DNA from 2 places in the Streptomyces sp. CA-249302 genome. Region 1 is predicted to be linked to the other one. Evidence: riboswitches for the same ligand, from Rfam matches in the RefSeq annotation. Region 1 holds a riboswitch; the other holds the start of a gene.
The links. Region 1 has a riboswitch for cyclic di-AMP ahead of ACQEWB_RS23230 (M23 family metallopeptidase). Riboswitches for the same ligand answer to the same signal wherever they lie in the genome.
Positions count from the first base shown of each region.

Region 1 (5,070 bases):
CCGCCCGCCGCCGCGTAGGCGTCCAGGACGGCGAAGGAGGCGGCCTCGTCGGCGGTCCACAACGTCAACGGGCGTGCCGGAACAGCTCATTCCGGCACGCCCGCAGAAATCCCGTGAACGTCAAAGATCCTGCAGCCGTCAGGGGTTGAGGCCCTTGCTGCGCAGCCACGTCATCGGGTCGATGCCGTCGGACTGGCCGTTCGGGTGGACCTCGAGGTGCAGGTGCGGCCCGGTCACGTTGCCGGTGGCGCCCACGCGGCCGATGACGTCACCGGTGGCGACCTTCTGGCCGACGCTCACACTGATCGACGACTGGTGGCAGAACCACAGCTCCGTACCGTCGTCGAGGGTGATGATCGTGCGGTAGCCGTACGACCCCGCCCAGCCGGCCTCCGTGACGGTGCCCGAGTGGATCGCCTTGATGAGCGTGCCCGTGGGGGCGGCGAAGTCGAGGCCCGTGTGGTAGCCGGAGGACCACATGGAGCCGGCCTGCCCGAAGGTGCCGGTGATCGTGTAGGAGCCGACCGGGAGCTTGTACTGCTTGGCGAGCTCGGCGAGCTTCGCGGCCTCGGCCGCCTTCTTGGCCGCCGCCTCCGCCTTCTCCTTGGCGGCCTTGGCCTTGGCCGCCGCGTCCTTCTCGGCCTTCGCGGCCGCGTCGTCGACCTGCTTGGCGAGCGCCGCCTCGGTGGCCGACTGCGCCTTGCTGTCGACCTGGACCTGCTGCGACTCGGCCTGCGCCATGATGCGGTCGCGCAGCGCCTCGCCCGCGCCCCTGGTGCCCTGCGCGGTGTCCTCGGTGGTCACGCCGACGTTGCTGAGCGCGGTCGCGGAGCCCTTGGGGGCGTCCGAGGAGCCGCCGAACACGCCGCCGACGGAGGGCAGATCGGGCATCGAGATGGAGACCGGCGGCTTGCCGGTGTTGGCGCTGGCCATACCGCCCGCGCCGACGGCGGCTATGACGCCGACGCCGAGAACCGTGGAGCTGCGGGCGAGTCCTCCGCCGCGCTGCTTGGCGACACGGTGCCGGCCGCGTACCGGAGCGAGGGACTCCGCGGTGGGGTTCCACTCCTCCCACTGACCCTCGTCGGTGCGGGGGCCGGGGAAACCGAAGGGCTCGGTACTCGGCACGAACGGGGCTGCCGGGGCAGGCGGGTTGGACGCCACGTGGGCGTGCTCCTTTCCTTCCTTCTCGCCTACCGGGTTAGCTGACGGGTTCGGAGCAGGAAGGTCTCCTACGCGCGTATACCTGCCGTGTTCCCACGACGGGATCCGTGCGATTCACCCCAGGGTGGTGGTTCCCCGGTTCCCTTGCGGGATTCGGCGCGTGCGCACGGAGCCGCCATTGTGACGGCTGGGACGACCGCGCTGCGTTATCGAACGTTAATAGACCCGGGGGGCCGTTTCCAAGCTGTTCGGCTTGATCATTAACGAATCCTGCCTGGACGTAGGGCCCATGCCCGGCGAAAAACGGGCGAGTTGACCAGACCTCAGGATCTTCACAGCTATTGACGGTATGTCAGTCGTTATGCGGAGGGGGACCGCCCGATCACCACCGGTGACGACAATCAGGGTCTCAGTACGGCGAGCAGCGCCATGTCGTCCGTGGTGCCGTCCCCGGTGTGCCGGCGGACCTCGCGCGCGAGGGTGTCGAGCAGCGCGCCGGGCTCGCGGAAGACCCGGCCGGCCAGCCGGGCCGCGGGGTCGTAGAACTCCCCGTGCCCGTCCCGCGCCTCGGACAGTCCGTCGGTGTGGAGCAGCAGGGTGGCTCCGCCGGGGAACTTCGCCTCTTCGGCACGGTCCGGCCACGCCCCCAACTCGCCCATCCCCAGCGGCAGTGCGGGCTCGCCCGCGTGCAGGGTGCGCACGGTGCCGTCGGAGCAGAGGAGCAGCGGCGGCGGATGGCCGCGGTTGACGAGCCTCACCACCCCGTCCCCGTGCGGGAGTTCGGCGAGCACGGCGGTGGTGAACCCCTCGTAGGCGTCGAGTCCCGCGCGCCGGGCGCCCTCCCGGGCCAGCGCCCGGTCCAGTCGTCCCGCGACCGCTTCAAGGCTCGCCTCCTGCTCGGCGGCCTCCCGGAAGGCCCCGATGACGACGGCGACGGCGGCCACCGCGCCCATCCCCTTGCCCCGCACATCACCGACGACGAGCCGGACGCCGTACGGGGTGTCCTGCACCGCGTACAGGTCGCCGCCGATGAAGGCGTCCTTCTGCGCCGCCTCGTACCGCGCCGCGATGGCGAACCCGCCGATCCGCTCGGCCGGTTCGGGCAGTACGGCACGCTGGGCGGCCTCGGCGATCTCGCGGGTGGAGGCGAGCCGGGCGTCACCGCGGGCCACCACCCGGTTGATGCCGACCGCGAGCAGGGCGACCGTGGCCACGGTGGCGGCCTCGGTGAGGGTGTCGGCGTCCGGGCCCCAGCCGAATCTGACGTGCACCCCGTAGGCGGCGAGGACGGCCACGGCACCGGTGGCCGCGGTGGCGGCGAGCGAGAGGACGGGGGCGGCGACGAGCGGGGCGGCCGTGAAGAAGGGGATGGCCGTGAAGTCCTTCGGGGTGAGGCCGTCGTACAGGATCCCGCCGATGATCAGCAGGGCGGGCAGCACCCGGACGAGCGCGACGGCGTCGCGGGACAGCCGCCCGCCGGCTCTCGTGTACGGCCGCCGCTCATGATCCACATGTCCAGGCTTCCCGGAGCGGGGGCCGGCGGCGAGCGGTGTGGGCCGACCGAATGACGCAGGTGAGCAGGGGCGGGAGCAAACCGTGGTGCTGAGCGTCCCGCGGATGGCGTATGCTGGTGACACACCGACGCGGGGTGGAGCAGCTCGGTAGCTCGCTGGGCTCATAACCCAGAGGTCGCAGGTTCAAATCCTGTCCCCGCTACTCAAGGCCGAGGGCCGGAATCCAGTCACTGGATTCCGGCCCTCGGTGTTTCAGGCTCCGGGGTTGCCCGCGTGGGTCAGCGTCTCCCAGGAGACGAAGAGGTCGTCGGTACCGGCCGGGCGGGTCTCCTCGGCGAGCTTGTGGGCGTAGGGGACCTTGACGTCGAGGCGGTTCTCCAGGTGGTTGAGGGCCACCTCCAGGTCGGGGCCCATGTTCCGGTCGACCTTGCCGCCGCACAGCCAGGCCGGCGGGTTCTCGCCCATCTGGTAGCGGGCGTGGAAGTCGAGCGCCGCTTTGAGCCGGTCCTTGACCTCGCCGTACAGGTCGACGCCCTGGTGCCAGGCGGTCTCGGCGATGTGCGCGGTGGCCGCGAGGGAGTAGCCGACGTGCTTGAAGTTGCGGCAGGTCTCCTGGGCAAGACCGTCCTTGAACCGGGTCTGCTTGAACCAGTACGTCGTCAGCTTCTGCGGGGTGTTCACGGTGGAGCCGGCCGGGGTGAGCGGCACCTGGCCGTCCTTCTCCAGGTAGAAGTAGGCGGGCACCCGGTTGCGGAAGCGCTTGAGGGCCGCGTCGAATGCCTTGTGGTCGTTGGTGAAGACGGCGATCCCGATGGCCGCGTCGGTCATCGCGAGGTCCCAGTTGCCGTTGTAGTCGGGCAGGTTCTGGGTGACCTGGGGCTGGTAGGCGGTGCGCAGCATCCGCTCGAACCGCTGGACCCGGTCCGCCGGCCAGCCGGCCCCCGGCGCGTACCGCACGATCTCCGCGGCCCGTGCCCAGGTCGACCCGGCCCACGCGGTCTGAAGCCCCGCGTCCTCCTCGGTGTGCCGCTTGATCTTCGCCGACCAGGCGTCCATGATCTCGCGGGCCTTCAGCGCGTGCTGCTGCTTGCCGGTGACGCTGTAGAGCAGGGCCTGCGTGTAGGCGGCGATGGCGTCCTGCCGCTCCTCGACACACCCGTGCGCTGGCTTGTCGCCCCACGGGCAGTCGACGTGCTCGTACGGCTCCGGCGCGTACTTGTACGACCCGTACTTGCTGTCCCGCATGTCCAGATACGCCTTCAGCCACGGCTGCTTCCCGGCCGTCACGTTCTTTCGTACGGCGTCCAGCTGGGCCTTGTCGACGAGCACACCGGGGTGCGTGAAGGAGGCGTCCGGGGGCAGGGCACGGGCCATGGTCCGGGACCCGGTTTCGGTGGCGCCGCATGAGGCGACGGCCGCGGTGAGCAGGGGCACGAGCAGAAGTGCCGCCGCTCGCCTGGGAACTGACCTCATGGGTGTTACCTCCGCATTTGTTCACACCGGGTCACGAGCAGCGTGACCCGGTGTGAGCGGAGGCGCAGGATCTGATGGGCCGATCGGACCGAGAAGCCCGATACCGCTCAGCCCAGGAGGTGGCCGTTCGGGGCCTTCGCCCGGTCCTCGAACTCCGGGAGTACGACGACCTCGACGCCCTGTGCCGTGAGCAGGCCGTTTCCGTCCGCCGCCGTCACGAACGTGTCCGGCTCGCGCCAGGACGTGACCACCCGGCGTACTCCCGCGTCGAGGATCAGGCGGGCGCACGGTTTCGGGCGGGAGGCTCGGTGGGCGCAGGGCTCCAGGCTGCTGTAGACCGTCGCGCCGGGCAGGCGCGGGTCGGCCGGGTCCAGCTTGGCCAGGGCCGCCTCCTCCGCGTGGACCACCGGGTCGTCGCCCTCGCGGGAGTGGCCGCGGGCCAGTTCGGTGCCGTCGGCGGCGACGACGACCGCGCCGACGCTGAAGGCGGTCCGGGAGGGCGGACACAGGGCCGCGAGTTCGCAGGCGAGGGCGAGCCAGTGGTGGTCGGCGGCGGACGGGAGGGCTCCGGCGCCGGGGGCCGTGGGCTCGTAGCGCATCAGGACCACGTCCTCGATCCGCCGGCTCTCCAGCAGGCGCAGGCGGCCGCCCTGGTAGCCGCCGGGACCGAAAAGGCGCGGGGCCTCCGGGTCGCCGACGAACAACGGGGCCAGGACCAGCTGGAGTTCGTCCGCCAGGCCCTGCTGGAGGAGTTGGGTGTGGATCGTGCCGCCGCCCTCGACCATGAGGCGCCGTACCCCTCGTACCTCGTGGAGGTGCTCCAGGAGGCGGCGCCAGTCGAGGTCGGGGCCGAGGGGGACGATGTCGGCGGACAGGCCCGGGGTGCGGGCTCGCTCCGCGCCCTTCTCCGTCGTAAAGA
Region 1 is NZ_JBNJMG010000001.1:5,183,291-5,188,360, forward strand. It holds partial or broken gene ACQEWB_RS23225 (aldo/keto reductase) at 1-68, opposite strand, end outside; gene ACQEWB_RS23230 (M23 family metallopeptidase) at 139-1,164, opposite strand; cyclic di-AMP (ydaO/yuaA leader) riboswitch at 1,176-1,333, opposite strand; gene ACQEWB_RS23235 (PP2C family protein-serine/threonine phosphatase) at 1,566-2,675, opposite strand; tRNA gene ACQEWB_RS23240 (tRNA-Met) at 2,807-2,880, shown strand; gene ACQEWB_RS23245 (alginate lyase family protein) at 2,931-4,151, opposite strand; gene ACQEWB_RS23250 (dihydrofolate reductase family protein) at 4,259-5,070, opposite strand, start outside.

Region 2 (5,070 bases), 4.3 Mb from region 1:
TACGACATGGATTCCTGAGGCAATGAGTTGTCCACAGGCGTTGCAGTCCGACCCCACGGCCCTTGATGATGTTGCTGATTGATCGCACCTGTTCGAATGTGTGAGGGCTTGATGCTGGAGATCTCCGACCACGGCCGTACCTGGGTTCTTTCCGGGCCGACCAGCAGTTACGCCGTCCACCTCACCGAGGGCGACGAGCTGCTGCACCTGCACTGGGGGCCGCGGATCGCGCTCGCCGACGCCGAGGCGCTCGCCGTGCGTCCGCTGCCCGACTACTGGCCCTTCGAGTCGCAGCTCGACGGCCGCGAGGAGTACCCGGTCGAGGGCGGCCCCCGCTTCGTCCGCCCGGCCCTCTCCGTGCGCACCGAGGAGCGGCGCGGCACCGAGTGGACCTTCGAGGCGTACGAGGCGGAGGGCGACCAGCTGCGGCTGCGCTTCCGGGACGGCGGGCTGGCCGTCACCCTGCACTACCGGATGCGCCACGACGTCGTGGAGCGCTGGGTCGAGCTCGGCAACGAGGGGCCCGCCCTGGAGCTGCTGCGGGCCGACCCCGCCGCCTGGACCCTGCCCGACCGCGAGGGCTGGCGGCTGTCCCAGCTGCACGGCCGCTGGGCCGCCGAGTCCCTGCTCACCGCCGCCCCGCTGACCTACGGCGAGAAGATCATCGGCAGCCGCCGCGGCCACACCGGACACCAGCACCTGCCCTGGGTCGCCCTCGACACCGACGCCACCGAGGAGCGCGGCGAGGTCTACGGCTGCGCCCTCGGCTGGTCCGGCTCCTGGCGCATCGCGGTGGCGCAACTCCCGGACGCGCGCGTGCAGATCACCGGCGGCGCAGGATACGACGACTCCGGGCTGCTGCGGCTGGAGGCGGGGGAGTCGTACACCAGCCCCGTCTTCGCCGGACTGTGGAGCGACGGCGGTTTCGGGGGCGCCAGCCGGGCCTGGCACGCGTACCAGCGCGCGTACGTGATCCCGGACGCCGAGCGGGACCGTCCGGTGCTGTTCAACTCCTGGGAGGCCACCGAGTTCGACATCTCCGAGGAGCAGCAGGGCACCCTCGCCCGGCGGGCCGCGGCGATCGGCGTCGAGCTCTTCGTCGTCGACGACGGCTGGTTCGGCAAGCGCACCAGCGACCGGGCCGGGCTCGGCGACTGGACGCCCAACCCGGACCGCTTCCCCAAGGGCCTCAAGCCGCTCGCCGACTACGTGCACGCACTCGGCATGCAGTTCGGCATCTGGGTGGAGCCGGAAATGGTCAATCCGGACAGCGACCTCTACCGCGCACACCCCGACTGGGTCCAGTTCCAACCAGGACGAAAGCGGACGGAATTCCGCAATCAGCTCGTGCTGAACCTCGCCCGCGAGGACGTCCAGGAGTACCTCTGGGAGCGGCTCGACACGCTCCTGGCCAGCGCCCCGATCGACTACGTCAAGTGGGACTTCAACCGCTGCTTCACCGACGCCGGCTGGCCCGGCGACGGCTACCCGCAGCGCCTCTGGATCGACCATGTGCGCGCCCTGTACGCCCTGTTGGACCGTTTGCGGGCCGCGCACCCCGGCGTCGCCTTCGAGTCCTGCTCGGGCGGCGGCGGCCGGATCGACCTCGGCGTCATGAGCCGTACCGACCAGGTGTGGACCTCCGACAACACCGACCCGCTCGACCGGCTCGCCATCCAGCACGGCTTCAGCCAGATCCACCCCGCGCGCGTGATGGCCGCCTGGGTCACCGACAGCCCCAACACCCAGCTCAACGGGCGGGTCAGCTCGCTGCGCTTCCGGTTCGTCAGCTCCATGGCCGGCGTGCTCGGGGTCGGCGGGGACCTCACCGAGTGGACCGAGGAGGAGCTCGCCGAGGCGGGTGACTGGGTGGCCCTCTACAAGGAGATCCGGCCCCTCGTGCAGCACGGGGACCTGTACCGGCTGCGGCCTCCCACGGGCGGCCTGAGCGCCGTCCAGTACGTGCGCGGCGGCGAGGCGGTCGTCCTCGCCTGGCTCCAGGCGCAGAGTTACGGCGAACCGGTGCCGGCGCTGCGCCTGCGCGGCCTCGACCCGACAGCCTCGTACGAATGCCTTGAAACGGGCGAAGTGCACAGGGGTGCCGTATTGCTGCATCACGGACTTCGGACCGGACTTCGCGGCGACCTTGATGCGGCAGTCCTCCGTCTGCGCCGCATCTGAGCCTTCTGTCCGAATTGGCGTCTTCATTCCAACTCGCTCTGGAATAAGGAAAGCTGGAGCACAGTCACGTGAGGAGCGTCATATCCGTGACGGTGTGTGCCCCGTCATGTTCACGTAATTCAGGTGCTTCTCATGGGGCTTTGGGTTCCGGCGCGCCTTCCCGGTTAACGGACAGTAACCGGGAATTCCGGAAAGGGATCAAGGGAAACGTATTCACAGGGAACCGTCACTTGTCCCTTTGCGTCTTGGTCGCTTACGTTCCACACCAATCCGGACGGACGCCCAATCCTGCCGCCGCCCGGGGACCGCACAACTCACCCGTGAACGGCAGGAGCGGGGGACCCACAGGTACAACCGCCTGTTCCGGTCTCCGGAACGGCTAGGGGTAAAGCCGCGTTTCACCGCGCGGCCGGGCATCTCCAGTCCGCACCCGACAGCTCACCTCGCAGGCGCCGGAGAGGAATTCGCCATGCCCGCGAAGGGTAAGCACCGCCGCCCGAAGTCCCCGCGTCTTTCCCGCTCGATCGCCGTCGCCGGAACCGGTGGCGCCGCTCTCGCCCTCCCGCTCATGGGGGCCACCGGCGCCCATGCGGCCACCACGCAGTCCGCTTCCCAGTCGGTTTCCGAAAAGGCCGTCCAGTCCCTTCCGGTCACCGAGAAGAAGGCCGCCGAGAAGAAGAGCGCCGCCAACAACGCGGGCGTGCGCACCTATTCGGTGCGGACCGGCGACTATCTCGCGAAGATCGCCGACGAGCAGAACGTCACCGGCGGCTGGAAGAAGCTCTACGCGGACAACCGCCAGGCCGTCGGCGACGACCCGTCGCTGATCCACCCCGGCCTGAAGCTCAGCATCGGCAAGCAGGCCACGACGGGCACCACCAAGTCCTCGGCCAAGTCCTCGACCTCGTCCTCCTCTTCGGCCGAGTCGAAGTCGTCCTCCTCCTCGAAGACGACCGCCACCAAGGCCGCCGAGACCACCAGCACCGCCACCGGCTTCACCCTCCCGGTCACCGGCGCCACCATCGGCACCGGCTACCACGTGGCCGGCAGCATGTGGTCCAGCGGCTACCACACCGGCGTCGACTTCGTCGTCCCGACCGGCACCGCCCTCAAGGCCGTCGGCGCGGGCACCGTCGTCTCCGCGGGCTGGGGAGGCGCGTACGGCAACCAGGTCGTCATCAAGCTCGCCGACGGCTACTACGCGCAGTACGGCCACCTCTCCCAGCTCTCCGTCTCGGCCGGCCAGACCGTGACCGAGGGCCAGCAGATCGGCCTCTCCGGCGCGACCGGCAACGTCACCGGCCCGCACCTGCACTTCGAGATCCGCACCACGCCGGACTACGGCTCCGACGTGGACCCGGTCGCCTACCTCCGTTCCAAGGGCGTTGCGGTCGGCTGACCCCCACCGACCTCCCCCACTCTCGGCTTCGCTCGAGCGGGGGACCCGCAGCCCGACACGCCGCCGAAGGCCGGACCCCGATCCCCGGGTCCGGCCTTCGGTGTTGCGGTCGTGTGGCGGCCCGTCAGGCGGTGTCGACAAGGCGGAGCGCTCGGGACACAGTGATCCCCGTCCGATGTGCAAGCGCTTTCCACATGCCGAGGAGCCCGCCCGACGTGACGCCCACCCGCAGAGCCTTCGCCACCCTGGCCGCCGGAGCCGCCCTGTCCGCCCTCACCCCCGCCGGCGCCGCGAGCGCCGCGCCCCGCCGCAGGGGCCGCCTCATCGCCCACGACGACTTCCGGCACGGCCTGACCAAATGGGCCGTCGAGCTGGAGAACGGCGGAACGGTCACCTCCTCGCGCGGGACGCTGGAGGTGGACGTACCCGCCGGCGCGACCGTCTGGTTCAAGCAGCGGCTCGAAGGGCCCTACGTCATCGAGTACACCGCCACGGCCGTCTCCGAGGGCGGGGTCAATGACCGCGTCTCCGACCTCAACAACTTCTGGAACGCCACCGACGTGCGGTCCCCGGACGACATCTTCGCCACGCCGCGGGGCGGGGCGCTGGCCGAGTACGACTACCTGAAGACGTACTACGTCGGCTACGGCGCCAACACGAACACCACCACCCGGCTGCGCCGTTACGTCGGCGAGGCCGGAGTGCGGCCGCTGATCTACGACTACACCGAGCCGCTGCTGGTCGCGAACGAGTCCAACCGGGTGCGGATCGTCTCCGACGGATCGGCGGTGCGCTGGTGGAACAACGGGCGGCTCGTCTTCGACTACGACGACCCGGAGCCGTACACCAGTGGGCACTTCGGTTTCCGGACGACCTGGAGCCATTTCCGGATCAGCGGCTTCGAGGTCCGGCGATCGACCCGTCAACGTCCCTGATCGGAGGGTTATTCCTGGCTTGGTGAACCCTTTAGGAGTGGCTTATCTCACCGCTCGTCAACCCTTTCTTACGGTCGCGTAGGTCACATTCGAAGGTGAATCATGAACCACGTGGCAGACGATTCGAAGAGTGACAGCAGATCAGTGATCGGGTCGTACGTTGCGGTGGGGGACAGCTTCACCGAGGGCGTCGGCGACCCCGGGCCCGACGGGGCGTTCGTCGGCTGGGCCGACCGGTTCGCGGTGCTCCTGGCGGACCGCCGGCCCGAGGGCGACTTCGGCTACAACAACCTCGCCGTGCGCGGCAAGCTGCTCGACCAGATCGTGGCGGACCAGGTCCCGCAGGCTCTCGAGCTGGCGCCGGATCTGGTCTCCTTCTGTGCGGGCGGCAACGACATCATCCGGCCCGGCACCGACCCCGACGAGGTCGCCGAGCGCTTCGAGCGGGCCGTCGTACGGCTTACCGAGGTCGCCGGCACCGTCATGGTGACCACCGGGTTCGACACCCGTGGCGTACCCGTGCTCAAGCACCTGCGCGGCAAGATCGCCACCTAC
Region 2 is NZ_JBNJMG010000001.1:9,450,880-9,455,949, forward strand. It holds gene ACQEWB_RS42515 (alpha-galactosidase) at 112-2,181, shown strand; cyclic di-AMP (ydaO/yuaA leader) riboswitch at 2,487-2,646, shown strand; gene ACQEWB_RS42520 (M23 family metallopeptidase) at 2,651-3,580, shown strand; gene ACQEWB_RS42525 (DUF6250 domain-containing protein) at 3,796-4,515, shown strand; gene ACQEWB_RS42530 (SGNH/GDSL hydrolase family protein) at 4,660-5,070, shown strand, end outside.
Region 2: another riboswitch for cyclic di-AMP. It lies ahead of ACQEWB_RS42520 (M23 family metallopeptidase); the one in region 1 lies ahead of ACQEWB_RS23230 (M23 family metallopeptidase).